Regions from separate parts of the Micromonospora sp. LOL_025 genome, predicted to be linked through region 1. Evidence: riboswitches for the same ligand, from Rfam matches in the RefSeq annotation. Region 1 holds a riboswitch; each other region holds the start of a gene.
What was found. Region 1 has a riboswitch for cobalamin ahead of bluB (5,6-dimethylbenzimidazole synthase). Riboswitches for the same ligand answer to the same signal wherever they lie in the genome.
Positions count from the first base shown of each region.

Region 2: it holds a riboswitch for cobalamin, as region 1 does, so the genes downstream of both, ACFHW0_RS16065 (ribonucleoside-diphosphate reductase subunit alpha) here and bluB (5,6-dimethylbenzimidazole synthase) in region 1, are expected to answer to the same signal.
Region 3: it holds a riboswitch for cobalamin, as region 1 does, so the genes downstream of both, ACFHW0_RS26765 (ABC transporter substrate-binding protein) here and bluB (5,6-dimethylbenzimidazole synthase) in region 1, are expected to answer to the same signal.

Region 1 covers NZ_JBHMIR010000035.1:23,620-33,689, reverse strand. The annotation lists gene ACFHW0_RS27900 (type II secretion system F family protein) at 1-539, shown strand, start outside; gene ACFHW0_RS27895 (hypothetical protein) at 566-769, shown strand; gene ACFHW0_RS27890 (TadE family protein) at 885-1,268, shown strand; gene ACFHW0_RS27885 (TadE/TadG family type IV pilus assembly protein) at 1,253-1,732, shown strand; gene ACFHW0_RS27880 (pilus assembly protein TadG-related protein) at 1,729-2,160, shown strand; gene ACFHW0_RS27875 (LysM peptidoglycan-binding domain-containing protein) at 2,176-3,549, shown strand; gene ACFHW0_RS27870 (Rieske 2Fe-2S domain-containing protein) at 3,694-4,545, opposite strand; gene bluB (5,6-dimethylbenzimidazole synthase) at 4,658-5,287, opposite strand; cobalamin riboswitch at 5,326-5,524, opposite strand; gene ACFHW0_RS27860 (EamA family transporter) at 5,634-6,551, shown strand; gene ACFHW0_RS27855 (crotonase/enoyl-CoA hydratase family protein) at 6,592-7,356, shown strand; gene ACFHW0_RS27850 (discoidin domain-containing protein) at 7,475-10,070, opposite strand, start outside.
Region 2 covers NZ_JBHMIR010000010.1:205,100-215,169, reverse strand. The annotation lists gene metH (methionine synthase) at 1-83, shown strand, start outside; gene ACFHW0_RS16080 (hypothetical protein) at 167-508, shown strand; gene ACFHW0_RS16075 (N-acetylmuramoyl-L-alanine amidase) at 646-1,743, shown strand; gene ACFHW0_RS16070 (hypothetical protein) at 1,804-2,277, opposite strand; cobalamin riboswitch at 2,430-2,646, shown strand; gene ACFHW0_RS16065 (ribonucleoside-diphosphate reductase subunit alpha) at 2,865-5,210, shown strand; gene ACFHW0_RS16060 (ribonucleotide-diphosphate reductase subunit beta) at 5,246-6,241, shown strand; gene ACFHW0_RS16055 (low temperature requirement protein A) at 6,260-10,070, opposite strand, start outside.
Region 3 covers NZ_JBHMIR010000031.1:26,444-36,513, reverse strand. The annotation lists gene ACFHW0_RS26800 (amidohydrolase) at 1-543, opposite strand, end outside; gene ACFHW0_RS26795 (sigma-70 family RNA polymerase sigma factor) at 744-1,310, shown strand; gene ACFHW0_RS26790 (zf-HC2 domain-containing protein) at 1,398-2,153, shown strand; gene ACFHW0_RS26785 (copper resistance CopC family protein) at 2,278-2,898, shown strand; gene ACFHW0_RS26780 (cytochrome c oxidase assembly protein) at 2,982-5,147, shown strand; gene ACFHW0_RS26775 (ABC transporter ATP-binding protein) at 5,248-6,015, opposite strand; gene ACFHW0_RS26770 (FecCD family ABC transporter permease) at 6,015-7,016, opposite strand; gene ACFHW0_RS26765 (ABC transporter substrate-binding protein) at 7,148-8,161, opposite strand; cobalamin riboswitch at 8,190-8,371, opposite strand; gene ACFHW0_RS26760 (ABC transporter ATP-binding protein) at 8,450-9,184, opposite strand; gene ACFHW0_RS26755 (ABC transporter ATP-binding protein) at 9,181-10,070, opposite strand, start outside.

The DNA of each region.
Region 1 (10,070 bases):
GCATCCGGCTTCCGGTGGTCGTACCCGTGCTCGGCAGCCTCGGGCTGGCGCTGCTCTGCGCCCTGATCGCGCACCGGTCGGTGCTGAACCGGGCGGACAAGGCACGCGACGAGTTCCGCCAGGCGGTCTGCACCTACCTCGACCTGGTCGCCCTCCAGCTCTCCGCCGCGCACGGGCCGGTGCAGTCGCTGGAGCGGGCCGCGGCGGTCTGCGACGGCTGGGTCTTCGACCGCATCTCCGAGTCGCTGCGGATCGCGCAGATGCAGATGCACTCGCCGTGGGACGAGCTTCGCGACCTCGCCGAGCGCATCGGCATCGCGGAACTGGGCGACGTCGGGGCGATCATGCGCTCCTCCGGCAGCGAGGGCGCGCAGGTGCACGAGACGCTGCGCAGCCGCGCCGACTCGCTGCGCGACCAGATCCGTACCGACAACCTGGCAAGGGCCGAGGGGGTGACCAGCCGGCTCGACATCCCCGGGGCGCTGCTCGTCTTCGTCCTGCTCGGCTTCGCCGTCTATCCGTTCATCGCCCGCATGTGATCCGTCCCCGAGAGAAGGAGCACGTCATGTCCGTCATCACCCGCCTGCACGTCGCGCTGTCGATACGCCTGGCCGAGCTGCGCGAGGACGGCGAGCGGGGCGACAGCCCCGTACCGACCGCAGTGATCATCTTCGGTCTGGTCGCCGTCGCGATGGCGGTCACCGCCGCCGCGCTCGCGTCCGCCAACGACTGGATGAAAAACATCCCGACCCACCAGGACCCGAAGTAACGCCGGGCCCGTGCGCCGAGCAGACTCCGTCCCGGAACGCCGGGCGGCCACCGCCGCCCGGCGTCCCGTCCCGGCTGCCGCCGGGCGCCTTGTCCCGGCCGTCCGGCGGCGGCTCGTGGTTGGCGGGGTCGACCGGGGGGCCAACCCGGTCGAGTTGGCCGTGGTGATGCCGGTGATCCTGCTGCTGCTCTTCGCCTCGATCCAGACCGCGGCCTGGTTCGTCGCCCGCTCCACCGCGCTCAACGCCGCGCAGAGCGCGGTCAACGCGCAGCGGCTGCACCAGGCGCCGGCGGGGGCCGGTGAGGCCCGGGCCGTCCGGTTCCTGCGGGCCGCCGGCGGCTGGCTCGTCGGCTGGGACGATCCCGCACCGAGCTGCCAGACCACCACGACGGAGGTGACCTGCACGGTGCGCGGGCGGTCCCTGTCCGTCGTACCCGGGGTCAGCTTCCCGGTGCACCAGACGGCGCACGGAACCGTGGAACGGTGGACCACGCCGTGAGCCGTACCGCCGAGCGGGGCTCGGTCTCGATCGAGGTGGCGGTGCTCGCCCCGGCCTTCATCGCGCTGATGGTGCTGGCCGGCGTCGCCGGGCGTACCGCCGTGGCGGCCGAGGCGATCGACGCCGCCGCCCACGACGCCGCCCGCGCCGCCTCGATCTCCCGGGACGCCCGCACCGCCCGCGCCGAGGCCCGGGACGCGGCCCGCCGGCAGCTCGGTTGGCGCGGCCTGAACTGCGCCGGCGCCCCCGAGGTGACCCTCAGCGGCGCGGTACGCGGCGCCCCCACCAGCTTCGACGAGGCGTTCCGCAGCCCGACCGGGCAGGACGCCTCGGTCACCGTCCGTATCGCGTGCACCGTCTCCCACGGTGACCTGCACCTGTCCGTCCTGCCGGGGATGCCCGCCGGCAAGCGTGTGTCGGCGAGCTTCACGTCGCCGCTGGACCGCTACCGGAGCCGGGGATGACCGCCGTGGCCGGCCGACACGACCAGGGCCGGGTGAGCATCTTCCTCGCGGTGGCGATGGTCGGCGTTCTCTCCGTCATCGGCCTGGCCTTCGACGGCGCGGGCCAGCTGCGCACGTTGCAGCGGGCCGACAACCTCGCCGCCGAGGCCGCCCGCGCCGGCGGCCAGGCCATCGACCGGGCCACCGCCATCGAGGGCGGGCCGACCCGGATCAACCGTCCCCAGGCCCGCCGCGCCGTCGCCGACTACCTCGCCGCCGCCGGCGCCGCCGGCCACACCGTCAGCTTCCCGGTCGTCGACGGGGAGACCCGGGTCCGCGTACGCGTCACCGTCACGCACCGCAGATCCATGCTCAGCCTGTTCGGCTTCGACGAGACCGTCACCGTCTCCGGCGAGGCGACCGCGCGGCCGCTCACCGGGGCACCGTAGGAAGGGAAGGCAGCCATGGCCGCATCGGGGCGTTCCGCCGTACGCCGGACCGGACGCATCCTGACCGGGTTCGGCGCGCTCGTCGTGCTCTGCGCGGTGCTGGTCGGCGCGCCGGTGGCGCTGCTCGCCCTCGCCGGCAACCCGTTGCCCGATCACCTGCCCACCGTCGCGGAGATCGGCTCGACGCTGACCAGCCGCGACGACGGGCGGCTGTTCCTGCGGGCGCTGGCGCTGGCCGGCTGGTTCGGCTGGGCCACGTTCGCCTTCTCCGTCCTGGTCGAACTCTGCGCGCAGGCGCTGCGCCGACCCGCGCCCCGGCTGCCGGGAATGAGTCGCCAGCAACGGGCCGCCGCCGCGCTGGTCGGTTCGGTCGCGCTGATCCTCGCGGCCAGCCCCGCGGCGAGCGCGGCGACGGCGGTCGCCGGCCCGTACGCACTGCCGGCGGCGGCCGCGCAGCCGACTGTCGCGGAGGCCGCCTGGCCGGGCCCGGCCGCGCACACCTGGCCCGCCTCGGCCGCTCCGCTCGCCCGGCCCGCCTCGGCCGCCCAGGTCGCCCGGCCACTGTCGGCCGGCCTGCCTGCTCAGCCACCGACGACTGTCCCGGTTGCACGGCCGGCACCGGCCGGCTCCTCCCCGCCGGCCGACTTGTCCGCACGGGTCGACTTGTCCGCCTTGGCCGACTCGGATGACAGCGTGGCGGTCTACCGGGTGGCCCGGGGCGACCACCTGGGCGCCGTCGCCCAGCGCTACCTGGACGAGTTCGCCGACTACCGGGAGTTGGCCGAGCTGAACCGGCTCGGCGACCCCGACCGGATCCACCCCGGCCAGTTGTTGAAGCTGCCCGGGGACGCCGAGGACCGGGGGGCCCGCCGGCACGCCACCGGCCGTCTCGTCGCGCACCCGACCCCGCCCGCTCCCGCCCGGCCGGCCCCGCAGCCGGCGCCGGGGAAGGTCGCTCCCGAACGGGCGACGCCACCCCCACCGGCCGCCGAGGCCCCGGTGCCGCCGCCGGCGGAGACGGACGCCGGTCAGGCCCCGACGGTGACGGTGGGAGCCGCCCGGGCCGGTGAACCCGATCGGGTGAACAGGCCCCTCGCGGTCTCCGCCGTCCTGGCGGTGGCGAGCATCGTCGGCGCGCAGATCGGCGCGGTCCTGGGCCTACGCCGTCGACCGGGCCGCGTACCGGCCGGCGCGGCCCGGACCACGGCCGCCGCCCGCCGTGGCACCGCCGTCGTTCGCGGGGGCACGACCGTCGGCACGGCCACCGGCGCCGACACCTTCGACGGCGGGCTGACCACTGGCAGCCGCGACAGCGATCCGACCGGCCACGGCCGAACCCGGCCGGGCTCGTCCCACGACACCCCGATCGGCCGCCACCGCCGCCCCTGACCCACCCACCACCGATACCGCCTTGCCTCCGGCTCGCCAACCGACAGCGCCCGGGTGATCAAGAGGCCTGGTCACGGCAGGGAGATCGAACTCGACCCAAACTTCTTGATCGCCATCGAAGGTCGGGGCCGGAGGTCGGGGCGGTCAGGGGAGGCGGGTCTCCAGGACGCCGTTGACGACGCGGGTCGGCAGGACCTGCTGGTCGTTGCCGGACGGGCCGTGCACCACCTCACCGCCGTTGAGGCGGAACGCGCTGCCGTGCCACGGGCAGACCACGCAGGCGTGCCCGTCGATCTCCTGCACCTCGCCCTCACCCAGTGGGCCGCTCTGGTGCGGGCAGCGCTCCAGCATCACGGTGACCTCGTCGCCGTGCCGATAGAGGATCACCGAGACGTCGTCGACCTCCCGGGTGATCAGCTTGCGCTCCGGCAGGGCGGACATGTCCGCGATGGAGTGCCAGCCGTCGCTCATCCGGTGCAGCTCGGAGATGCTCTGGTTGACCTGCGCGCCCTGCTTGTACGCCAGGTGCCCGCCGAGGTACGCCCCCATGCTGGCGGCGCCGAGCCCGAGGAAGCCGAGCGTACGGCCGAGGTTGTGCCGGCCGGTCATCCGGGCGGCCACCGAGCCGGCGTAGAACGCCAGGCCGACGCTGTTGGACGCGGCGTGCACCAGGCCGACCCGGCGCTGGTCACGGGCCAGTGCCGCCCAGTCGTTGAGGCCGGCGACCGCGGCCGGGAGGGCGCTGACGGTGCCCACCGTGCACAGGGTGGTGGCGGCCCGGCGCTGTCCCGGCATGAGGTCCAGCACCGCCGTGCTGATCCACGCGCCGACCGGCACCTGCACCATCGCCGGGTGCAGCGGATGGCCCAGCCAGACGCCGTGCAGCAGGTCGCGGACCCGCTGCGGTCGGAGGGTGGCCTGGACGGCGCGCTGCAACCGGTCGCCGACCCGGTCCAGGCCGGATGCCTGTTCGATCTTCGTCAAGAGTGCTCGCACCCGTACCGACTTCCCGGCAGGAGCCGGCGCAAACCGGTCGGCGGTGACGGATCCGCAGCGGTACGTGATCGGGCCCCCACCGACCCGTAACGGGACGCCCCCACCACCGAGGTCAGCGCTCACGTGCCGCCCAGCGGTCGTGGTGGATCGCGTCGGCCAGCGGGCGCCTCTGCCGCCAGCCGTGCCGGGCCAGGTCGGGTACGGGCTCGAAGTGGGTGACCGGCCCGAGGCAGAGCCACGCCACCGGCCGGACCCCGTCGGGGATGCCGAGCAGCCCGGCGAGCCAGGGCTCCCGGTAGAACGACACCCAGCCCACCCCGAGCCCCTCGGCGGTCGCGGCGAGCCAGAGATTCTGGATGGCGAGGCAGGTCGAGTAGAGCCCGGTGTCGGCGATGGCGTGCCGGCCGAGCACGGCGGGGCCGCCCCGAACCTGGTCGTGGGTGACCACCACCGACAGCGTCGACTCCAGGACGCCGTCGATCTTGATGCGGGCGAACCGCTCGGCCGCCTCCCCGTCGAGCGTCGCGGCGAAGGTGTCCCGCTCGGCGCGGACGTGCTCGTGGAACCGGCGGCGCAGCTCCGAGTCGCGCACCAGGACGAAGTCCCAGGGCTGCGAGTAGCCGACGCTCGGCGCCGCGTGCGCCGCCGCCAGCACCCGGTCCAGCGTCTCCTCGGGCACCGGCGCCCCCGTGAACTGGGCGCGTACGTCCCGGCGGCGGTGGATGACGTCGTACAGATCCAAGGCAGGCTCCCGCTGCGCTCGGCCCACGCCACGCCGGACGCGGGCACCGGACGCGAGGCCGGTCTTCGGACTCCCGGATCGACGCCTGGCCGTCCGCCTTCCCGGCCCGGGCGGGCCAGTGGCTGCGCGTACGCGTGGACGGTGGCTCCCCGGTCACCGCGGCGGGCCCGTGCCGGATTCGCACCGGCTTCCCGATTCTCCCCGCTCGCGCGGGGCACCTCACATGATCGTGCCGTCGGGGATGCTAGCGCCGCCCGGCCCGCCCCGGTCCGGCGGGCAGCGCGGTGCGCCCGCGGCAGTGGAAATCCGGTCGCGGGCCGCCCGCTCCGGTACCACTGTGGTCCGGGTGTACGCACTCTCCTCCCGCCCGTTGCCGGCCGGTCGACCGGCGACCCGACTGACCCTCGCGCTGGGACAGCCCCGGGCCGTGCCGCCCCCGCTGCTGATGCTGCTCGGCATGCTCTCCACCCAGGTCGGGGCGGCCGTCGCCAAGCAGCTCTTCGGCAGCACCAGCGCCGGCGGTACGACCACGTTGCGCCTCGGCTTCGCCGCGCTCATCCTGCTGGTCCTGGTCCGGCCGGGGCTGCGCCTGGGCTGGCGTACCGCCGGTCTGGTCGGGGCGTTCGGGCTGGCCCTGGCGGTGATGAACCTCGCCTTCTACGCGGCCCTGCACCGGGTGCCGCTGGGCGTCGCGGTCACCATCGGCTTCGCCGGGCCGCTGCTGGTGTCGCTCGCCGGCAGCCGCCGGCTCGCCGACGTGGCGTGGGCGGCGCTGGCCGGCGGCGGCGTGCTGCTGATCAGCGGGCTCGGCGGGACGGGGGTGGACCGGCTGGGGCTGCTGTGCTGCGTGGCCGTCGCGGTCGGCTGGGCCGGCTACGTGCTGCTCGGCAAGGCGGTCAGCGCCCGCGTGCCGGGCAGCCGGGGCCTCGCGCTGGGGATGGCGGTCGCCGCGCTGGCCGTGCTGCCCTTCGGGGTCGCCGGCAGCGGTACGGCGCTGCTCGACCCGTGGACCCTCGCGCTGGGCGCGGCGGTGGCGCTGCTGTCGTCGGTGCTGCCGTACTCGGCGGAGATGGCGGCGCTGCGCCGGATGCCGGCCCGGGTCTTCGCGGTGCTGCTCAGCCTGGAGCCGGCGATCGGGGCGCTGGTCGGGCTGGTCCTGCTCGGCGAGCTGCTGGCCTGGCCGCAGGTGGCCGGGGTGGCCTGCGTGGTCGGCGCCGCGCTGGGCGCCACCCTGGTCCGCCCGGACCGGTCCGCCCCGCACTGACGCCTGGCGCCGCCGGCACCGCCGGGGGCATGCTGTCGCAATGGGGGTACGCGTCGAACGCGCCGCGGCGGTGACCACGGTGATCCTGGACCGCCCGGCGGCCCGCAACGCGGTCGACGGGCCGACCGCCAGGGCGCTGGCCGACGCGTTCCGCGCCTTCGAGGCCGACCCCGACGCCTCCGTGGCCGTGCTCTGGGGAGCCGGCGGCACGTTCTGCGCCGGGGCCGACCTGAAGGCCATCGGCACCCCGAGCGGCAACCGCGTCGAGGCGCAGGGGGACGGCCCGATGGGCCCGACCCGGATGACGCTCAGCAAGCCCGTGATCGCCGCGATCTCCGGTCACGCGGTGGCCGGCGGGTTGGAACTGGCGCTCTGGTGCGACCTGCGGGTCGCCGAGTCCGACGCGGTGCTCGGGGTGTTCTGCCGCCGCTGGGGGGTGCCGCTGATCGACGGGGGCACGGTCCGGCTGCCCCGACTGATCGGCGAGAGCCGGGCGATGGACCTGATCCTGACCGGCCGGCCGGTGCCGGCCGAGGAGGCGTACGCCATGGGGCTGGTGAACCGGCTGGTCGCGCCGGGAGAGTCCCGGGCGGCGGCCGAGCGGCTGGCCGCCGAGATCGCCCGGCACCCGCAGACCTGCCTGCGCAACGACCGGGCGGCGCTGCTCGCCGGCGCCGGCCTGCCGGAACCGACGGCGCTGGAGGTGGAGCTGGCGTACGGGATGGAGTCGCTGGCCGCCGACGCGGCGGCGGGCGCGGCCCGGTTCGCCGCCGGCGCCGGCCGGCACGGCGCCCCGGCCCACTGACCGGCGGAGGCCCGACCAGCGCGACGCACCGACCGACGGGCCGGGCGGTGCCGGTCACCGGATGTCCGGTGGCCGCACCGCCCGGGAGATCGGCCGCCGCTCGGGCGACCGGGGTGGGTCAGTTGCGGTTGATGGTGAACGTCGAGGTGGTGTTCTGGATGTCCACCGCGTTGTTGCTCAGGCGAAGGTTGTTGAAGGTGACCGACCCGACGGCCGGGCCCTGCCCCGCCTCCGGCATCTGGTTGGCCCAGATGCCGAAGCCGGACTTCGCGTCGTAGGCGTCGCCGCTCTTGCGGGCGCCGCTGATGGAGACGTTGGTGAAGACCGTGTCGGTGATCGGGAACTGCGGCTGCCCACCGACGTAGTTGGTCTGGAACATGATGCCGCTGTAGGTCGGGTCGACGATGTCGACGTCGCTGACCCGGATGCCCTGGAACACCTTCGAGGCGGAGAAGACCCAGATCGCGGGGAAGGTCTGCGCGCCCCAGAAGTGCCCGCCGGCCCGCACGATCGAGATGTTCTCGAACCGCGTGGGCGGGCTGGCGCCGAAGCCGTTCATCGGGTAGCCGAAGTCGAGCGAGCTGATGGTGATGCCGGAGTAGACCAGCGTGTCCGCGATGTGGATGTTGCGGAACGTGTTGCCGTACCCGCCGTAGACGGCCAAGCCGGCGGCACGCCAGGTAAGGGTCGAGGTCAGGTTCTCGTAGATGTTGTCCTTCATGTCCGCGCCGCCCGCGTCGATCGCCGAGAACAGCGCGAAGCTGTCGTCGCCGGTGGCCCGGGCGTCGTTGTTGCTGACCAGGTTGTTGGTGCTGCCGTTGGTCATGTTGATGCCGTCGGCGAACATGTTCCGGATCCGGGAGTTCTTGATCGTCATGTAGTCGGTGTTCGCGCCCCAGTAGAGGCACACCATGTGCTCGTTCCAGATGTTGTCGATCACGATGTTCGACACGTTGGAGAAGTCGAAAACCTTGCCCGGCCCGTCGATCCGCGACGTGTAGTTGCCGAAGTAGGCGAAGTTCGCGAAGGACGACCCGGCCGCCGAGTTCTCGGCCCGGAATCCGATGTCGGTGTTGTCCTGGCCGGACGGCGCGTTGAACCGGGTGTACCAGGGCCCGGCGCCGGTCACCTTGACCGCCTTGCCGTACACCTGGAACTTCGACGCGGTGGAGTAGTTGCCCGCCGGCAGGTACACCCCGACCAGGTTGCCGGTGGTGTCCATCCGCACCCGGTCCAGGGCGTTCTGCACGTCGGAGTGCGTGAAGCCGGTCGGCGTGGTGTAGCGCGCCGGGTCCGGGTTCGCGATCGGCGCCACCTGCTCGGTGTTGATGAAGTCGATGGCGTACGTGGTGGTGTTGGCCGGATCCTTCTGGAGCCGGATCCGGCTGCCGGCCGGCACCGTGGAGTTGAGCATGACGTTGGCTTCGTCGTAGATGTGCCGCGGTCCGCCCGCGCTCGGCGAGTTGCCCGGGCTGGCCTCGTTGCCGTAGAGCCAGGCGTACCGGGACGTCAGGTCGATGGCCTTGTGGAAGCTGCCGTTGACATAGACGTTCAGCGTCGAGTTGATGCCGCCGCCGCCCGGGGCGTCCGGGATGGAGAAGCGGGTGACCAGGGTGTTGGTGCTGGCCCGGGTGGTCCACTCGACGTAGCTGCCGGTCGAGTTGAGGGTCACCGCCCGCCGGCCGGACGCCTCACCGGCGAGGTCGCCGACGGTCCGGTTCGGCCCGACGACGCTGGCGCCGCCACCGACGACGCCGTCCTCGGCCTCGTACATGTCGTACGGCATGTTGGCGCCGCGCCCCACGAAAAGCGCGCGGTCGCTGGTGTTGTTGGCCTGCTTGACCGGCAGCTCGTTGCCGTCGGCCGCGAGCACCACCCGGACGGTGTACTTGCCGTTCGCGGCGGTCCAGGTGCCCAGGTTGACCGGGCCGACCGTGGCCCCGGCGTTGATCACGCCGGAGTACGAGCCGGTCAGGGTACGGACGACCGTGCCCGCCTCGTTGAGCACGGTGAGCGTGATGCCGTGCGCGCCGGACGCGGAGGCGATGCTGCCGGCGTTGCGGATCGACACCGAGAAGCTGACCGTGTTGCCGGCCGCCGGGGTGCCGGGCGACCAGGCCACCGCGGCGGCGACCAGGTCGGAGCTGGCGACCGGGCTGACCACCAGCGGGCTCGGGTTGGTGTAGCTGTTGTTGGTGTCATCCTGCTCGACGACGGTGTTCGACTCGTCGACCTTCGCGCTCAGCGGGTAGCTGCCCGCGTCCCGGGTGCCGATGTTGGCGGTGACCGTGGCCGAGGCGCCGGCCGCCAGGCCGCCGACCGGGGCGGTGCCCACCCGGTTGGTGCCGAGGTAGAAGTTGACGTTGGTGGCGCCGGAGGCCGCCGAGCCGGCGTTGCGGACGGTGGCCGAGAGCGTGACGGCGCTCGTCTCCACGGGCGCGGACGGGCTGAACGACATGCCGGTCACGGTCAGGTCCGGGTTGGGCGCCGGGGTGCCGATGACCTGGAACTCGGCGATCTGCCCGGCCGGGGCGCCGGTGTTCGAGGCGATCGAGAGCCGCACGTCGGCCGCCGCGCCGGAGACCGGGATGGTCACGGTGTTGCCGCTGGCCGGGTTGAAGGCGTAGTTCGCCGCAGCGACCCGGGTGGTGAAGGTCGAGGAGCCCTGGTCCCGGCCGAGCACGGTGATGTTCTGGGTACGCGCCCCCCAGGCG
Region 2 (10,070 bases), on a different contig from region 1:
AGGAGTTCCAGTTGATGCCGGAGCAGGCGACGGACGCGATCGTGGTGCACCACCCGGAAGCCAGCTACTTCAACGCCAAGTGACGGGGGCAGGGGTGGGTGCCCAGGATGGATCCGGGATCGACGCGGCCGGCGGCGGCGGTGCGCAGGGACGGATGGTCGGCTGCGTGTCCACCGACGAAGATCGTGATCGTCTCGCCGCGCAGCTCGTGGCGCTGCCGGTCCGTGAACTGGTTGATGTCCTGCGGCGTGTCCTGCCGCACTACACCGAGGACCAGTACGGCGTACGCACGACACTGACCCTGGCCGCTGTCAGCGACTACGAGGATGAGCCGGGTATCGACATGGAACTGGTCGCCTGGCCCGACCGTGACTACTACGACGGTGGGCTCGGGATCGACCAGGGGCTGTGGGAGAACGGCCGTTGTGCACGGTGCGACGTCGAGGTGACGTCGAACGCCAAGCGTGCGTACTGCCCGCACTGCGGGTCCGGCTGTGCCCTGACCTGAGGTGTCTGCGGGCGGCGCAGACCCTCGATCGCCGGTGGTGACGGCGCGACGACCCTGGGGGAGGAAACCTTCGGAGTTCAGACCAATTGGCGTAGACATCTTTCACCGGGCATTGAAGCACCACTATATTGCGGGCAGTGTCGATCTCTCCCGATGACGAGGTGCACATGTTCGACAACCCGACGCTTCGGCGGCGTACCCTGTTGGCGGCCGTCGCTGGCGCCGCGGCCGTCCCCATCGTCGCCGGCCCCGCGTGGGCGGCGTTGCCGAAGGTCTACATCGACCCGGGGCACGGCGGCACCGACCCCGGCGCGGTCGGCAACGGGCTGCAGGAGAAGGCCCTGACGCTCGACATCTCCCTGCAACTGCGCAGCATCCTGCTGGCCAACTGGGGCGTCGACGTCCGCATGTCCCGGACGACCGACATCACCCGCAGCCTGGCGTACCGCACGGACGACGCCAACGCGTGGGGCGCGAACCTGCTCGTGAGCGTGCACATCAACTCCGGCGGCGGCACCGGCTTCGAGAGCTACCGGTACCCGACGGCGGGCACGGCCACCGTCAATCTGCACAACGCGCTGCACCCGAGGGTGATCGGCGCCATGCGGACGATCGGCGGGGTCACCGACCGCGGGCTGAAGACCGCGAACTTCCACATGCTGCGCGAGGCGGCCATGCCCGCGGTGCTGACCGAGAACCTCTTCATCGACAGCGTCGCCGACTCGAACCTGCTCAGGCGGGCGGACTTCATCACCGCCGTCGCCCGTGGGCACGCCGAGGGCATCGCCGCCTACCTCGGCCTCGGCACCACCAACCCGCCGCCCACGGGCGGCACCTTCGTGGACAACGCCACGGCGGGGCGGTTCACGGCGAGCACCAACTGGGGCACCTCCTCGTACTCGGCCCAGCGCTACGGGGCCGACTACCGCTTCGCCAACCCCACGCCCGCCAGCGACGCCGCCTGGTTCAAGGTGAACATCCCGACGGCCGGCGACTACCGGATCGAGGTACGGCACCCGGCCGACCCCGGCTACAACAGCTCGGCACCGCACGTCGTCGTCACCGCCTCGGGCAACCGCACGGTCAACGTGGACCAGCGCTCCAGCGGCGGCGTGTGGCGCTCGCTGGGCACCTTCGGCCTGGCCGCCGGTGACCGCAACCTGGTCGCGGTGAGCCGGTGGACCAGCGCCCCCGGCTACGTGGTGGCCGACGCCGTCCGGGTCACCAAGGTCTGACCGCACCGCCTGGGGGCGGACCGGGATCGTGTGACCACAGGACCCCGGTCCGCCTGCGGGTCAGTGCCAGTTGTGGAATTCGCGCACCTGGCAGACCAGGACCGCGCCGCCGGTGCGGGCCGACAGCTCCTCGGCGTCGCGCAGCGCGAACCGGACCGGCCAGCTCGCGCCGAGCCGCAGGTGGCGTGCCTTGCCCGTGGCCCGCAGGAGCAGCTGGTACGGCTGTAGCGGCCCACGCGGGGACGGCCGATCCTGCTCCGGCCACAGTCGCCGCTGCCGCCCGCCGTGGTAGAGCGCGATCCGGGCCAGCACGCTCAGGGTGGTGTAGCCCATCGGTATCGCGCCGAGGAGTTCGTCGCGGGACGGTACGCGATCTGCCGGGAACACCCGCGACGGCTGCTCGTGCGCCCAGTACAGCAGGCCGGGCCAGGGCAGCGCGCCGTCGAAGGGGTCGCCGCCGTGCGTGGGCCAGTCGATGCCACGGTGCGCGACGGCGGGGTCGTCTCCGTCGGCGGTTTCGCCTGTGGTGTCCACGACCGCGACTGTACCGAGCGGAGGACAGCCCCCGAGCCGCCGCGGGCAGGCATCGACGCGGTCGACGGGCCTTGATCGACGGGCGTCACCCGGGCCGCCGACGACACGCCCGAGACCGACATGTGGGGTGTGACAACGAGGCAAACCCTATATATGGTGTCGGCGCAGCTGGTTCGGCCGCTCATCCGGTGCGGTCGAGGCAAGAGGGAACCCGGTGGGAATCCGGGACTGCCCCGCAGCGGTGAGTGGGAACGACCGCCGTCATCAGCACTGGGCCGCCAGCGGCCTGGGAAGCGACGGCCAGTAGGAGACCGGCGAGTCCGGTCGCGCCCGCGAGTCCGAAGACCTGCCAGTGCGCCGTACGCCCGCCTCCGGGTGTGCGGCGGTCCGAGGCCGCGTGGGACGGCCGACGCCATCCCGACGCGTGCCCTGCGGCGCGTCGTCGTCGGTGTCCGCTCCCCGCGTGCCCAGGAGTTCCGTCTGGGATCAAGGCTCGCGAGGAGTGAGTGGTGACAGTCACCGAGGTTGTTCCGGCCGACGACACGGCGGCCGACGATGCGGCCGTGGCGGGCCAGCGGCGAACGCAGATGCGGGTCCGCAAGCGCGACGGCGGCACCGAGGCGGTCGACGTCAACAGGATCGTCCGCGCCGTCGAGCGGTGGGCCGACGACCTCGCCGACGTCGACCCGCTGCGGGTGGCGACCCGGACGATCAGCGGCCTGTACGACGGGGCGACGACGGCCGAACTGGACCGGCTGTCCATCCAGACCGCCGCGGAGATGATCGGTGAGGAGCCGCAGTACTCGCGGCTGGCCGCCCGCCTGCTGGCCGGGTACGTCGACAAGGAGGTCCGCCGGCAGGGCATCGGCTCCTTCAGCGAGGCGATCCGGCGCGGCCACGCCGAGGGCCTGATCGGCGACGACACCGCGGCGTTCGTCGCCGCCCACGCGAGCGCCCTCGACGCCGCCGTCGACCCGCGCGGCGACCTGCGCTTCGAGTACTTCGGGCTGCGTACGGTCTACGACCGGTACCTGCTGCGCCACCCGACGAGCCGGCTGGTGCTGGAGACCCCGCAGTACTGGCTGCTGCGCGTGTCCTGCGGCCTGTCGCAGGCACCGGACGAGGCGATCGAGTTCTACCGGCTGATGTCGAGCCTGGCGTACCTGCCGAGTTCGCCGACGTTGTTCAACTCCGGCACCCGGCACACCCAGATGTCCTCCTGCTACCTGGTCGACTCCCCGCGCGACGAGCTCGACTCGATCTACCAGCGGTACGCGCAGGTGGCGAACCTGTCGAAGTTCGCCGGGGGGATCGGCATCGCGTTCTCGCGGGTCCGCTCGCGGGGCGCGCTGATCAGGGGCACCAACGGGCAGTCGAACGGGATCGTGCCGTGGCTGCGGACGCTGGACGCCTCGGTGGCGGCGGTCAACCAGGGCGGTCGGCGCAAGGGCGCGGCCTGCGTCTACCTGGAGCCGTGGCACCCGGACGTCGAGGAGTTCCTCCAGCTGCGGGACAACACCGGTGAGGACGCCCGGCGCACCCACAACCTGAACCTGGCCAACTGGATCCCGGACGAGTTCATGCGGCGGGTGGAGTCCGACGGGGTGTGGTCGCTGTTCGACCCGGACGTGGTGCCGGAGCTGCCGGACCTGTGGGGGGAGGAGTTCGACGCGGCGTACCGGGCCGCCGAGGAGCAGGGCCGCTACGTGCGGCAGGTCCCGGCGCGGGAGCTGTACGGGCGGATGATGCGCACCCTCGCCCAGACCGGCAACGGGTGGATGACGTTCAAGGACGCCGCGAACCGGCTGTGCAACCAGACCGCCGAGGCGGGCAACGTGGTGCACCTGTCCAACCTGTGCACCGAGATCGTCGAGGTCTCCAGCGACGCCGAGACCGCCGTGTGCAACCTCGGTTCGGTGAATCTCGCCGCCCACCTGGGCGCGGACGGCATCGACTGGGAGCGGCTGCGCGCCACCGTCCGCACCGCCGTCACATACCTCGACCGGGTCATCGACATCAACTACTACCCGACGGCGCAGGCGGCGGCGAGCAATCCCCGCTGGCGCCCCGTCGGGCTCGGCCTGATGGGCCTGCAGGACGTGTTCTTCGCGCTGCGGCTGCCGTTCGACTCCCCGGCCGCCCGGGAGCTGTCCACCCGGATCAGCGAGGAGCTGTACCTGACCGCCCTGGAGACCTCCGCCGATCTGGCGCGGCGCGCGGGCGCCCACCCGGCGTACGGGCAGACCCGGGCGGCGCGCGGGCAGCTGCAACCCGACCTGTGGGGCGTCACGGGGACCCAGACGGCGAGGTGGAGCGCGCTGCGGGAGCGCGTCGCCGCGTACGGGCTGCGCAACTCGCTGCTGGTGGCGATCGCGCCGACCGCCACCATCGCCTCGATCGCCGGTTGTTACGAGTGCATCGAGCCGCAGGTGTCCAACCTGTTCAAGCGCGAGACCCTGTCGGGGGAGTTCCTCCAGGTCAACACCGCCCTCGTGCGGGAGTTGAAGGCGCGTGGCCTGTGGACGGAGCGGATCCGCTCGGCGATCAAGCGCGCCGAGGGTTCCGTGCAGGACGTCGTGGAACTGCCGGCCGAGGTGCGGGAGCTGTTCCGTACCGCGTGGGAGCTGCCGCAGCGGGCGCTGATCGACCTGGCCGCGGCCCGCGCCCCGTACATCGACCAGTCGCAGTCGCTGAACCTGTTTCTGGCCGCGCCGACGATCGGCAAGCTCTCCTCGATGTACCTGTACGCCTGGAAGGCCGGGCTGAAGACGACGTACTACCTGCGTTCGCGGCCGGCCACGCGGATCCAGCAGGCCACCGTCGCGCCCGTCGGGCCGGCCCGCGCCGCCGGCGTCGTCGCGGCGGTGGCGACCGTCGACGAGGCGCTGGCCTGCTCCCTGGAGAACCCCGAGTCGTGCGAGGCGTGCCAGTGACCACCACGACCACCAGCGAACCGAGGACCACACACATGCTGCTCGACCCGGGGATGGACCTCACCCTCCGCCCGATGCGCTACCCGCACTTCTTCGACCGCTTCCGCGACGCCATCCGTAACACCTGGACGGTGGAGGAGGTGGACCTGCACGCCGACCTCGCCGACCTCGACCGGCTCTCCCCGGCCGAGCGGCACCTGGTCAGCCGCCTCGTGGCGTTCTTCGCCACCGGCGACACCATCGTCGCCAACAACCTCGTGCTCAACCTGTACCAGCACGTCAACTCGCCGGAGGGCCGGCTCTACCTGTCGCGGCAACTGTTCGAGGAGGCCGTGCACGTCCAGTTCTACCTCAACCTGCTCGACACCTACGTGCCCGACGAGACCGAACGCTTCGCCGCGTTCGCCGCCATCGAGAACATCCCGTCGATCCGGCGCAAGGCCGAGTTCTGCTTCCGCTGGATCGACTCGCTGGGCGAGCTGCGGCAGCTGCGTACCCGACAGGACCGGCGGGCCTTCCTGCTCAACCTGATCTGCTTCGCCGCCTGCATCGAGGGGCTGTTCTTCTACGGCGCCTTCGCCTACGTCTACTTCCTGCGCTCCCGGGGGCTGCTGCACGGCCTGGCGTCGGGCACCAACTGGGTGTTCCGCGACGAGTCCATGCACATGGCCTTCGCCTTCGACGTGGTGGAGACCGTGCGCGGGGAGGAGCCGGACCTGTTCGACGACGAGCTGGCCGGCCAGGTGCGGCAGATGCTCGCCGAGGCCGTCGAGTGCGAGGTCCAGTTCGCCGAGGACCTGCTCGGCCAGGGGGTGCCCGGGCTGTCCCTGACCGACATGCGCGAGTACCTGCAACACGTCGCCGACCGGCGGCTCGCGCAGCTCGGCATCCCCGCCCACTACGGCTCGACCAACCCGTTCGCCTTCATGGAGTTGCAGGACGTCCAGGAGCTGTCGAACTTCTTCGAGCGGCGCGTGTCGGCGTACCAGGTCGGGGTGAGCGGCACGGTGGCCTTCGACGACGACTTCTAGCACGGCGGCCGCCGCGGATCACGTCGCCTCCATCGAGACGTCGAAGGCGGCGTCGCGGATGTCGGCGACCGGGTGCCCGCGCAGCAGGTGCAGCAGGTCCCGCCAGGGTGCGGACCAGCCGTACGCCCTGCCGCCGCCGGCCAGGGCCACCGCGAACAGACCGGTGGTGGCCTCGCCCCGGGTGGCGAGGCAGCGGGCCGTGGCGAGCACCGGTTCGGCGTCGAGGACCGTCGGGGAGGCGATGCGCCCGCAGAGGAGGTGAGCGAGCCGGGCGGCGAGTGCCGGCCGGCCCGCCACCAGATCCGCGATCGTGAGGATCTCGGCGGTGAGCTGCTCGGATGTCGCGTTGCCGAGCGGCAGGACGTTGGTCAGCAGGGTGCCCGCCTGCGCCACGTACGCGCGGTGCCGGCCCAACTCGTCCGCCGCCCGCCGGACCGGCGCCGGGTCGGTCTGTGGCCCGAGGGCGCGGGACACCGTGGCCACGACGGCGTCGATCCGGCGCCGAGCCGGGCGGTCCCCGGTGGGGCCACCGGGGTCCGCGTCGACGTCGTCGATGCGCACGAGGTCGCGCAGGGCGGCGGCGAGCACCCCCTGCTCGGGGCGGTCCGGGTGGCGCAGCACCGCGTCCACCATCGGGCGCACCCGCTGCCAGTCGTACCGCCCGCCCAGGTCGGTGAGCGCCGCCAGGATCAGGTCGGTGAGGTCGGGTGCCCAGGGCAGCCAGTGCACGAGCTGGGGCCAGGCGAGCCGTCCGACCTCACGGTCGGGGCTCGCGCAGGCCCGGGCGACGAGGGCGGCGTAGCGGGGTCGCTCCGGCGCCGCGACCCCGTCGGGCGGGGTCGCCAGCACGGTCAGCGATTCCTCCCGGCTCCCGACGACCGCCTCTTCGAGGATCGGCCAGCTCTCCGGCGCGTGCAGCCGCTGCCGGGCGGCGGCGACGATCGCCGCCCGCACGTCGCGGTGCTGGCCGGGCTGCCGCCACGCCGACACCAGTACGGCCATCGCCTCCGGCGGACCGAAGCGGCCGAGCAGCCGGACCGCCTGCTTGCGGCTGGTCACCTTGCCCCGTCCCAGGGCGACGCCGGACAGCGGGGCCACCAGGTCGGCCGGGCGGGTGAAGCGGACGGCGCGGGTGGCGGCGTACAGGGCGACCCTGGCCCGCTCGTCGTCGGCGTGGGACAGCAGCAAGGGCAGTGCCTGGTCGGGCCGGTCGGTCCACGGCAGGGCCGTCAGGGCCGCCTCGGCCAGGGTGGCGTTCGGCGAGTCGACGTGGCGCAGCACCAGCTCGCGCCCGGCGTCGGGCACCGACGCGGCGGCCCGTACGGCGGCGGCCCGATGGTGCAGCGGGGTGCCGGCGTCGGCGGCGAGCCGCGCCTGTAGCCGTACGAACGCCTCCTGCTGGTGGGGCGTCCACCGCTCGGCGTGCACGGGCGGTCCCGGGATCCAGCGGGTGCCGGCGGTGAGGAACGCGCCCTTCGGCGGGTGCCGCAGTACCCGGTCGAGCAGGTCGGTGCGTCGGGCGCTGACGGTCCGCCACACCGTGGGCAGGGTGATGGTCGAGCTGTCGGAGTGCAGCACGTACGCCACCCGCTGTGCCCGGGTCCCCGGGTCGGCCAGCCACAGCTCGACGGCCTCCCGCACGACGGCGGCGACGGTGCCGGGGGTCGTCGCCCGGCGCAGCAGTTCCTGGAGTTCGGGCACGTGCCAGGCCCGCCGCCCCAGGGCCCAGGTCACGGCGAACAACGCGGTGAACCGGCCCCGGGCCATGCCGGCCTCGACCCATCCGCGCAGCCGGGCGAAGACGAGCGTCTCCTGGCCGCGGCGCAGCGTCTCGTCGAACCGCCCGAGCGGCGGCAGCCGGTGCCCGCCGAAGAGCCGGTCGAGGGTGTCCAGCGCCCAGCGCAGCAGGGCCGGTTCGTCGACGTGCCGAGCCAGCACCCGGGCGGCGAGGGTGCCGAGCGCGGCGAGGGTGCGTGTCGACGCGTCGCGGGTGGTCGTGGCGTCGGCGGTGATCCGGGTCAGCACCTCGACGGCGTCCGCGCGCAGCAACGGGGCCAGGTTCGCCAGCTCCGCCAGCGCCACGGCCCGGACCGGGTCCTGCTCGTTGCGCAGCCGGTCCAGCCCGGTCAGGGCCTCGGCCGCCGCCGCGGGGTCGCGGCTGCGCCGGGCGGCGGCCAGGAGCAGTTCGTACGCGACGGCCCGGTCGCGCGCGTCGGCGGCGCGCAGGGCGGGGGTGAGCGCCGCCGACGCCGCCGGCCAGGGCAGCAGGGCGCTCCACGAGCGCACCTGCGCCTCGTCGTGGCGGACGTCGTCGAGGGCGAGCACCCGGCGTGCCTCGCGCTCCCGCCAGGCGTGCGGCAGCACCTCCATCAGCGGCGCGTCGGGGATCCGGGCGGCCGTGTCGACGTCGGCGGACACGGCGTCGTACAGGTCGCCCCGCCGGGACGGGGGGAGCGCCGCCAACAGCCGGTGCAGTGAGTTGTTGCGGCCGCGTACCCGTCGGCCCAGCGTGACCAGGTCCGCCTGCGGCAGCCGGACGAGCCGACGCAGCAGCGCCGGGGGCAGCCACTGGTGGCCCATCCAGTCGGCGCGCGACGGCGCGGTCAGCAGGGCCAGCACCCGGCGGGGCTCGGACGCGGCGAGCGGCCCGTAGTCCGCCAGGTCGCCGGGGAGGTGTCCGGTGGGCGCGTACCGTTCGAGCAGCGTCAGCGCGCGTTCCGGTCGACGCCGGCCGGCGAGCAGGACCCGCGTGCCGTGCGTCGACCACCAGTGCTCCCGCTCGCCGGGGTGGATGTCGGGCAGCGTCGACTCCGCGTGGTCGAGCACCACGTCCCCGTGGCGACGGGCCAGGCAGACGGAGTTCGACAACGCGTGTTCGACGGCCGGCAGCAGCCGGCGGACGGTGTCCGACCCGCAGGCGGGCAGCAGGGCGACCGCCTCGACGGCGCCGAAGCGCCCCAGCACGCCGTCGACCAGGCCGTCGGCGACCACCGGCCGGCGCAGGTGCCGCAGCGACCGGTAGACCAGGTGCCGCAGGTCGGCCGGCGCGTCCCGGACGAGTGCGCGCAGGTCGTCGCCGGCGAGCCAGCCGGCGCGCAGGCCCGCCTTCACGGCGACCGCCCGGATGCTGCCGTGCGGGTCGCCCAGCGCCGCCCGTACCGCCGCCTGGTCGCCGACGATCTTGGCGGCGGTGAGGGCCAGGAACCGGTGGTACGACGACGCCCCGCCGCGCAGTTCCGCGAGGATCTCCGGCAGCTCACCCCGGCCGGCCGCCTCGCGGGCCCGGCGGGCGAGCGTCGCCATCCGTTCCTGGTGGGCGAGCGCGTCCAGGTCGCCGAGCAGCCGTCGTGTCGATCTCCGCACGTCGCTCATTGTGTCGGTCGGGGGACCGTTCCGCCGACCCGTTTCCCCCGGCGCCTGCCGACGGCGGCGCGGCGGCGCGACGGCGCGCAGCGAGGTGGTCGTGGCGACCGTGACGCCGACCGCCGCGAGCAGCACCAGCGACGCGAGGCTGGGCAGCGCGGCGGTCGCCGGAGCGGCGAGCGCCACCACCAGCAGTCCGAGCATCCGTCGGCGGCAGAACCGGCCCGTCGTGCGTCTCCAGATCAGTTGGTCGCCGGCGAGGAAGACGAGCACGCCGCCGTGCAGGGCGGCGTGTCCCAGCGAGGCCAGCGGCGCGCCCGGCCGCTGCGCCACCTGTGCCAGCGTCGTCGTCAGGCCGAGTGCGACCAGGATGAGACCGGCGACGGTCAGCAGGTGCAGGTAGGTGTAGGCGTCCCGGGCCAGCGCCGCCCCGCGCGGGCCGGCCGACACCTGCGACAGCCGCCTT
Region 3 (10,070 bases), on a different contig from region 1:
GCCGGTCGGCTCGCCGCGTTCGTCGCGGACGATCTGCCCGCCGACCGGGTCGGGGGTGTCGGCGTCGATGCCGAGCCGCCGGAGGGCGGCCGTGTTGACCCAGGTGGTGTGCCCGTCGATGCTGGGCAGCACGGCGGGCCGGTCCGGGCAGACGCGGTCCAGGTCGGCCCGGGTCGGCTGCACCGGCCGGTCCCACTTGTGGCTGTCCCAGCGGCCCCCGAAGAGCCAGGCGTCGGGCGACAGGGTGGCGGCGTGCCGCCCGATCCGCGTCAACGCCTCGTCGAGGCTCGTCGTGCCGCGCAGGTCCACCTGCTCCAGGCCGCGTACGTAGAGCGCCGAGTGGAGGTGGCTGTCGATCAGCCCGGGCAGCACGGCCATCCCGGCGAGGTCGACCCGGCGCGCCCCGGCGCCGGCGCGGTCGCGGCACTCGTCGAGGTCTCCGACGGCGACGATCCGCTCGCCTCGTACCAGCATCGCCTCGGCGTGCGGACGGGCGGGGTCGAGGGTGTGGATCCGGGCGTTCTCGAAAACCGTACCGGTCATGGGCTGCCTGCTTCGACGGTCGGGCGGGGGCCGTCCATGCTAGACAGGCCCCGGCGACGGGCGCGGTGGCACCCGGAGCCGGGACGTCGGGGAGGGCCACCACCGGGCCGCCTGCGGTACGCTACCGACCAGTCACTACTACGACCTGTCGTGATTGTCGTCGGGCACCCGCCCTCGGCGGCCCGACACGGAGGTGCCGGATGGCTGACGACGCGGAGCTGACCGCGTGGGCGCTGGCCGCCGGCCGGGGTGACCGGACGGCCGCCGCCTGCTTCGTCCGGGCGACCCAGCAGCAGGTCCGCCGCTTCCTCGCCGCGTTGGTCGCGCCCCGCGAGGCGGACGACCTGACCCAGGAGACCTTTCTGCGGGCGATGCGGTCGCTGCCGTCGTACGCCGGGCGCTCCTCGACGCGGACGTGGCTGCTCGCCATCGCCCGCCGGGTCGCGGCGGACCACGTCCGCGCCGTGACGTCACGGCCGCGCACGGTGCCGATGCCGGACGGGTACGACGTCCCCGACCCGGCGCGCAGCGGCTTCGACCGGCAGGTCGTGCTCGAACGCCTCATCGCGGCGTTGCCCAGGGACCGGCGGGAGGCGTTCGTCGCCACCCAGGTTCTCGGCCTGTCCTACGCCGAGGCCGCGGAGGTGTGCGGCTGCCCGGTGGGCACCATCCGTTCCCGGGTGGCGCGGGCCCGGGAGGACCTGGTCACCGCTCTGCACAGCTGGTCGGAGCCGGACGCGGGCCGGGGCGGCGACGCCACCGGCTGAGTTGCCTGCCCGCCCTGACCTGCGGGAAGGCGATGGTTAACGAAACTGCGCGGGAACCAACGGCGGGTCCGGGACGACTACCGGTACATGGGGTGTGAGCAGTGGCGTGAGGTGCTGTCGGCGCAGCTGGACGGAGAGGAGACCGTTGCCGAGCGGACGGCGGTGGCGGCCCACCTGACCGGCTGCGGCGGCTGCCGGACGTGGTACGACCGGGCCACGGCGGTGACCCGCCGGGCCCGGCTGTCGGTCGCCGTCGCCGGTGACGACCGCACCGACGTCATCCTCGGCGCGCTGCCCACCCCGGCTCCGCATCGCCGGCGGGAGCGGCTCGTGCTCACCCTGCGGGCCGTCCTGGGTCTGGTCGGGGCACTGCAACTCGTGCTGGGCCTGGCGCAGATCGGACGCGGCACGGCGAGCGCGCACGCGCACGCGGCGGCCGGCGGACTGATGTCGGGGCACCTGTGGCACGAGTCGGCGGCATGGAACGTCGCCGTGGGCGCGGGCTTCCTCTTCGTCGCGGCCCGGCGCACGCCGCCGACCGGGCTGGTGCCGATGCTGAGCGCCTTCGTCGGCATGCTGGCGCTGCTGTCGGTCAACGACCTGCTGACCGGGCGGGTGGACACCGCCCGGCTGGTCACCCACGGCTTCCTGCTCGCGGGCTACGTCATCGTCGTCGCCCTGTCCCGCCCCGGGTTGCGCCCGGACGGCCCGGCGCAGCGCAGTCGTCCGGACGAGCCCCGCTGGAGCCTGCCCGCCGACGAGCCCACGGAGTCGCCGGGGCTGCGGCTGCTCCCGTCGCCGTATCCCGGCTCCGCGCGGGTCTCCGACCGCCGCGCGGCCTGACCCGACTCCGGCCGAGGCACCCGCCGAGTCGGCTTTCCCGACTTTCCGCCCGGCTGCCCCGCGGGCGGCTGGCTCGGCCGCCAGCCGCTCGGCTGACCACCACCAATCAGGAGAAGCACCAGACATGCACACCCGGTTCCGCCGCCCGACCGCCGCGGCCCTCGTCGCCGCCACGCTGGCCGCCGCCGCGCTGCTGCTCGTACCGGCCGCCCCCGCCGCCGCGCACAACACGCTGCGGGCCGCCAGCCCCGCCGAGGGCGACCGCCTGACGACGCCGCCGACGCGGGTCACGCTGGAGTTCGCGCAGCGGCTCGACCCGGCCTTCACCACCATCGCGCTGACCGACGCCGCCCGGCGGAAGGTCCCCACCGGTGCGCCCACCGTCGACGGGACGAAGGGCACGGTGACGGTCGACGAGACGCTGGGCGAGGGCACCTACACCGTGGCCTACCGGATCGTCTCCGCCGACGGGCATCCCGTGCAGGGGTCGTACCGGTTCACCGTCGCCGGCGGCGTCGACACCGACGGCGGGGCGACCGCCACCCCGCCGTCGGCCGCGCCGACCGCCACGCCGCCGTCGGCCGCCGTCGCCCCGTCCGCCGCCGCGTCGGTCGGCCCCGCCGCCGCCTCCGCGACCGGCTCGGGCGGCCCCGGGACGGGCGCCGTGCTGCTGGCCGCCGGGGTCCTGGTGGCCGTCCTCGGCGGGGCCGCGCTGCTGCTGCGGCGGCGGCGCGAGACCCGCTGACCGGCAGCACCCCCGGCCCTCGAAGCCCCGGGCCGCCCACCGGGCGCGAACCGCCGCCCTCCCCGAACCCAAGGGACACCGACGTGCCAGACACCACCTCCCGCCCCGCCCACCCCGCCCGGGGCCCGGGCGCCGACCCCGTGGCGACGACGGCGGCCGGTGACGCCGACGTGGACGACCAGCTTGCCGCCGTCGCCCCGGCCGCCCCGGTCGCGGGCACGCCCGGCCCCGGCCGCCGTCCCGGCTCCCGGGGGCGTGGCGGGTGGCTCGTACCCGTCGCGGCCGTGGCGTCGGCGGTGGCCGTACTCCTGCTCGGCCTGCGTGCCGGCGACGCGCTCGCGGTCGCGATCCCCGGGCTGCCCGACCCGGGGCCGGTCACCACGTGGGCGCTGCCCGTGGTCCGGCTGCTCGCCGACGGCCTCGCCACCCTGACGGTCGGGATGGTGGTGACGGCGGCCTTCCTGCTGCCCGGCGACGGGCGCAGCGTCTCGGCGTACGGCTGGCTGCTGCTGCGCCGCGCGGGCGCGGCGGCGGCGGGCTGGGCGGTGACCGCGGTGACGCTGATCGTGCTGACGGTCTCGGACCTGCTCGGCGTCCCGGTGGACGAACTCGGCGTCCCCATCGTGGTCAGCTTCGCCTCCTCGATCTCGCAGGGGCGGGCGCTGCTGCTCCAGGCGGGGCTGGCGCTGGCCGTGGCGCTGCTGGCCCGGGTGGGCGTCTCGCGCGGGCTCGCCGCCGCGACGGCGTTGATCGCGCTGGTCGGGGTGCTGCCGCCGGCGTTCACCGGGCACGCCGCCGGGGCGGGCAACCACCAGATCGCCGTGTCCAGCCTCGCCCTGCACGTGCTGGCCGCCGCCCTCTGGGTCGGCGGGCTGGTGGCGCTGCTGATGGTCCGCCGCAGCCGGCAGCTGGCCGACGCCGCCGACCGGTACGGCCGCCTCGCCCTGGGCTGCTTCGTGGCCGTCGCGGTGAGCGGAACGGCCAACGCCGCCGTACGCCTCGGCGACGTGGCCCAGCTCTGGCAGTCCCGGTACGGCTGGCTGGTCCTCGGCAAGCTTGTCGCCCTGGCGGTCCTGGGCACCCTGGGCGCCGCGCACCGGTCGCGGACCCTGCCGGCCCTACGCGCGGGCCGGCGCGGCGCGTTCGCCCGGCTGGCCGCCGGCGAGGTGGTCGTGTTCGCCGCCACCGTCGGGCTGGCCGTGGCGCTGTCCCGCAGCCCCACCCCGGTGGCGCAGGACCCCCTCGACGCCGATCCCATCACCGAGCTGCTCGGCTTCCCGATGCCCGCCGCCCCGACCCCGGAACGCCTGGTGGGCCAGCCGCTGCCGGACATGTTCTTCCTGACCCTCACCGTCCTCGGCATCGGCGGTTACCTGGCCGGGGTGTGGCGGCTGCACCGGGCCGGGCACCGCTGGTCGCTGGCCCGGACCGCGAGCTGGTCGGCCGGTCTGCTGCTGCTGGCCGCCGTCACCAACCTGGGCGTGGCCCGCTACGCGTACGTGCTGTTCAGCGCCCACATGGTGCAGCACATGGTGCTGTCGATGCTGGTGCCGATCCTGCTCGTCGGCGGCGCCCCGGTCACCCTCGCGCTGCGCGCCCTGCGTCGCCCCACCGACCCGCAGGTCCGTGGGGCCCGGGAGTGGCTGCTGCTGGCGCTGCACAGCCGGCCCGCGAGGCTGCTCACCCACCCCCTGGTCGCCCTGGGTATCTACGTCGGCAGCCTCTTCGGTCTCTACCTCAGCGACCTGCTCGGCACGCTGATGCGCTCCCACCTCGGGCACCTGGCCATGCTCACCCACTTCGTGGTCGCCGGGTACCTGCTGTTCTGGGTGCTCATCGGGGTCGACCCGGGCCGGCCGAGGCTCGCCCACCCCCTCCTGGTGATCATCCACCTCGCGTCGATGATGGCGCACGGTTTCTTCGGCCTCGTGCTGATGCAGACCACCAGCCTCATCGCCCCGGACTGGTACGTCGCCGTCCATCCGGAGTGGGCGTCGTCGCTGATGGAGGACCAGCGGCTGGGCGCGGGCATCGCCTGGGCGTTCGGGGAGATCCCCGCCGCGGTCGTCCTGGTCGTGCTGGTCCGCCAGTGGATTCGCGCCGACCGGCGCGAACAGGCCCGCCTCGACCGCGCCGCCGCCCGCGCCGAGGCCACCGGCGAGCCGGACGACCTGGCCCGCTACAACTCCTTCCTGGCCGCCGCCGGCCGCACCGATCCCGGCGGCCCCGGCGACGACCGCCCGCGCTGAGGCCGCCGCCGCTGCGCGTCGTGGTCGACGGACGGGTGCTTGCGGGTGCTGCCACAGCAGCAGTCGCGGCACACGGTGACGAGGCAGCCCATTGCGACGGTCATGGCGCGGGCGGGTGGTAGGTGATGGCGGGCCGTCCGGTGCCCGGGTGCGTCACCACGTCGGCCCGCACCCCGTAGACGTCGGCGAGCAGCCCGGGGGTGAGGACCTCGGCGGGCGTACCGGCGGCGACGACCCGCCCGGCGGCCAGGACGACCACCGCGTCGCAGAACATGGCGGCCAGGTTGAGGTCGTGCAGCGCGGCCAGGGTGGTGATCCCCGAGCGGCGGACCAGGTGCAGCAGGTGCAGCTGGTGGCCGATGTCGAGGTGGTTGGTGGGCTCGTCGAGCAACAGCAGCAGCGGTTGCTGGGCCAGCGCCCGGGCCAGCTGCACCCGCTGCCGCTCGCCGCCGGAGAGGGTGTGCCAGCGGCGCCCGGCGTACCCGTCCAGGTCCACCCGGGCCAGCGCGTCGGCCGCCGCGGCGCGGTCGGCGCCGCTGTCGGACCAGCGGGAGCCGCGGTGGGGCGTACGGCCGAGCAGCACCACCTCGCCGACGGTGAGGTCCAGGTCCGTGTCGGCGTGCTGGGCGAGCAGCGCCGTCCGGCGGGCCAGGGTGACCCGGGGCAGGGCGGCGACGTCGTCGCCGCCGACCGTGACCAGCCCGGCGTCCGGCGCGGCGAGCCGGGCGACGATCCGCAGCAGGGTGGTCTTGCCGCAGCCGTTGGGGCCGAGCAGCCCGACGAGGCTGCCCGCCGGCACCGCGCAGGTGACGTCGTCGAGGATCCGCCGGGCCGCGACGGACCAGGACACGCCGGTGACGGTGAGCATCAGCCACGCACCTTCCGGCGGTGCAGCAGCACCACGAAGGCGGGCACCCCGAGCAGGGCCGTCAGCACGCCGACCGGCAGCTCCCGGGGCGCGAAGAGGGTCCGCGCGGCGGTGTCCACCCAGACCAGGAAGATCGCCCCGGCGAGCACGACGACGGGCAGCAGACGCCGGTGGTCCGCCCCGGTGAGGAACCGGGCGGCGTGCGGCAGGATCAGCCCGACGAAGCCCACCGCGCCGCTGACGGCGACCAGCGCCGCGGTGAGCAGCGCGGTGGCGACCAGCAGCAGCCACCGGACCCGGGTGACGGGGATGCCGAGGGTCGCCGCGGCGTCCTCGCCGAAGGCGAACGCGTTGAGCGTGCGGGCGTACGCCGCCACCAGGGCGAGCACGACCGCCAGGACCGGCGCGGCCCAGGCCAGGGCGGCCCAGTCGACGCGGGCCAGCGAGCCCGAGAGCCAGAACGTGATGCTCTGGGTGGCGTGCGGGTCGGCGACCCAGATGATGACGAACGAGGTCGCCGCCCCGCAGAGCTGCGCGACGGCCACCCCGGCCAGCACCACCCTGGTGGGGGCCAGCGCGGCCCGCCGGCCGGCCACCGCGGCCACGACCGCGAACGCGGCCAGCGCCCCGGCGAAGGCACCCCCGGTGAGCGCGGCGACCCCGCCACCGAAGCCCAGGACGAGGACCGCGACCGCGCCGAGCGACGCCCCCGAGGAGACCCCGAGCAGGTACGGGTCGGCCAGCGGGTTGCGCGTGACGGTCTGCATCACCGCGCCGACGGCCGCCAGCCCGCCTCCCACGGCGGCGGCCCCGAGCACCCGGGGCAGGCGCAGCCGCCAGACGATGTGCTCGCGCAGCAGCGGCACCTCGGCGTGCGGGAGTCCCAGCCGGTCGGCCACGACCGACCAGACCGTCGACACGGGAATGTCGGCCGGCCCGACGGTGACGGCCACCCCGATCGACACGACCAGCCCGGCCAGCAGGGCGACCAGCAGCACCACCAGGCCGACCGGGCTGGGCGCACGGACTCCGGCGGGGGCGGCGCGGTCGGCGGACCCGGGGCCGGTGCGGCGGGTCCGGTCGGGGGCGGTGCGGCGAGCTGGTCCGGGGCCGGCGCGGCGGGCCACGGCGGTCAGCGGTCCGCCCCGGCGGGGAGCTGCGCCACACCCGCGGCGAGCGCCTCGACGCCGAGCACGACGCGCACCCCGGCGGAGGTCGAGGAGAACGGGATGACGACGAACCGTTGCCGGGCCACCGCCGGCAGCTCCTTCAGGCCGGGGTGGCGGGTCAGGAAGGCCCGCTTCGCGGCGGCCGCGTCCCAGCCCGCGTCGATCAGCACGATCACGTCGGGGTCGCGGTCCACGACCGCCTCCCAGCTGGTGTCGGCCCAGCCGCCGGTGAGGTCGCCGAACACGTTGCCCACCCCGACCGCCGACATGATCGTGTTGGGGCTGCCGCAGCAGGCGCCCACGCTCGGGGCGTCGGTGCCGGCGTCCCACCAGAGCACGGACACGTCCCGCGCGCCGCCGATCCGGGCGGCGGCCGTAGCGATCCGTGCCCGCTGGTCGGCGATGAGCTTCTCGGCCCGGTCCGGCACGCCGAAGACGGCCGCCACGTCCCGGATCTCGGCGAACACGTCCTCGACGGTCAGCTTCGCCGGCCGGTGCTGCTTCGGGCACCCGGCCGGCGAGAGGTACGTGCCGATGCCGAGCCCCGCGAGCGCGGCGCGGTCGCCGACGCCCTCGTCGCCGAAGGCGCTGTGGAACGAGGCGTAGACGAAGTCCGGCGCGGCCTCCAGCAGCTTCTCCTTCGCCGGATACTTGTCCGACAGCACCGGCACGGCGGCGTACGCGGCGGCGTGCTCCGGCAGGATCGCGTCGTCCAGGTACGCCGTGCCGGCCATGCGGTCGGCGAGGCCGAGCGCCAGCATGATCTCCGTGGCGGGCTGGTTCAGGGTCACCGCGCGCTCGGGCGGGGCGGCGACGGTGACCGGCGTACCGCAGTTGGTCAGCGCGACCGGGGCGGCGGCCGGCGGGGGCGTCGTGGCCGGGTCGTCCGTGGCACAGCCGGCCAACAGGACGATGAGGACGGACAGGGGCGCGGCAACGCGCCGGGACAGGGTGGACCGCACTGCGCGCACGCGCATCGGGACCGCCTTCCAACACCTCGTGGACGGGTCATCGCAGTGCCGTGGCCGGTCTCCTGGCTGACGGGAGGTGCGTCCGTGGCCGGCCTTCCCAGGCGGGTTACGCCCAGTGACCTCGTACGACGAGGGCCGCGAACTTCCCGATCACAGTGGCGAGGGCCGCACCGGTCTTGCACCGGCTTCCCGAGCACCACGGCAGCGTCACCCTAGCCGCCGGCCGGCCCGGAAGTCACGGTGACGAACACCATCAGGGACGGTCCGCCGGGGGCAGGCGGGAGGGCCGGCCGGTCAGGGCTGCGCGGCGGTCGGCAGGTCGACCACCCGGGTGGCCCAGCGGGCCATCAGCGCCGGGTCGTGGGTGATGAGCAGGACCCCGGCGGCGTGCTGCCGCTGGTAGTCGGTGATGACGGCCGCGAGGTGCGCCTGGGTGGAGGCGTCGAGCATGGCGGTGGCCTCGTCGCAGAGCAGGTAGTCCGGCCGGTGCACGAGCGCGCGGGCGAGGCAGGCGCGTTGCAACTGCCCGTCGCTGACCGCGTGCGGGCGGCGGGCGAGCAGGTCGGGCGTGAGGCCGACGAGGTCGGCCAGCTCCGCCGCCCGGGCCCGCGCCTGCTCCTCGGGCGTGCCGGTGGCGCGCAGCGGTTCGGCGATGATGTCGGCGAGGCCCAGCCGGGGGTCGGTGGCGGCGCGGGGGCTCTGGAACAGGATCGCGACGCGGGTACGGACGGCGGCGGGCACCCGGTGCCGGGCGCCCGCCACCCGGTGGCCGTCGAGGGTGACGTGGCCGGCCTCGGGGGCGTGCAGCAGGGCCAGCACCCGGGCGAGGGTGGACTTGCCGCTGCCCGAGGGCCCGCGCAGGCCGACCGTCTCGCCGGGCGCGACGCGCAGGTCGACGCCGTCGAGGACGCGCCGGCCGCCGTAGGAGACCGCGACCTCGTGGGCCGCGAGGGCGGTGCTGGTCATGCCGGCGCTCCCGGCGGTGCTGGTCATGCCGGCGGTGCTGGTCATGCCGGCGGTGCTGGTCATGCCGGCGCTCCGAGGGTCAGCGGGTGGTGACAGGCGACCCGGCCCGGCGCGCCCGCGCAGGGCGCGGGCGGGGTGCGGCAGACGTCGGTGGCGCGGTCGCAGCGCGGGGCGAAGGCGCAGCCGGGAGGCAGGTCGGTGAGCATCGGCGGATGGCCGGGGACCGGCCGGAAGGCCCGCTCGGGCAGGGCGTCGAGCAGACCCGCGGTGTACGGGTGGGCGGGCGCCGCGAACAACTCGGCCGTCGGCCGCCGTTCCACGATGCGGCTGGCGTACATGACGGCGACCGTGTCCGCGACCCGGCGGGCGGCGGCCAGGTCGTGGGTGATGAGCAGGACGGCGCCGCCGGCGTCGCAGCGGCGGCGCAGCAGGTCGAGGGTGTGGTCGACCAGGGGCCGGTCGAGGCCCGTGGTGGGCTCGTCGGCGAGCAGCAGCGGCGGGTCGGGAGCGAGGGCGAGGGCGGTGGCCAGGCGCTGGGCCATGCCGCCGGAGAGCTCGTGCGGGTAGCGGTCGAGGTCGGCCGGGTCGAGACCGACGTCCGCGGCGACCCGCTCGGCCGCCGCGGGCGCCTCGCGCCGGGTGTGCCCGTGGGCGCGCAGGGTCTCCTCCAGCAGCCGCCGGCCCGTCCGTACGGGGGTCAGGGCGGTGGCGGGGCTCTGCGGCACCAGCCCGACCGCGCGACCGCGTACGGCGCGGGCGAGGTGGCGCTCGGAGCAGCCGACCAGGTCGACCTGCGCCCCGGTGGGCGGGCGCAGGCGGGCGTGCCCCGTGACGGTGGCGTTGCCGGGGAGCAGGCCGAGCAGGGCGTGCGCGAGCACCGACTTGCCGCAGCCGGACTCCCCGACCACCGCCAGGAGCTCGCCCGGGTGGACGGTCAGGTGCAGGTCGG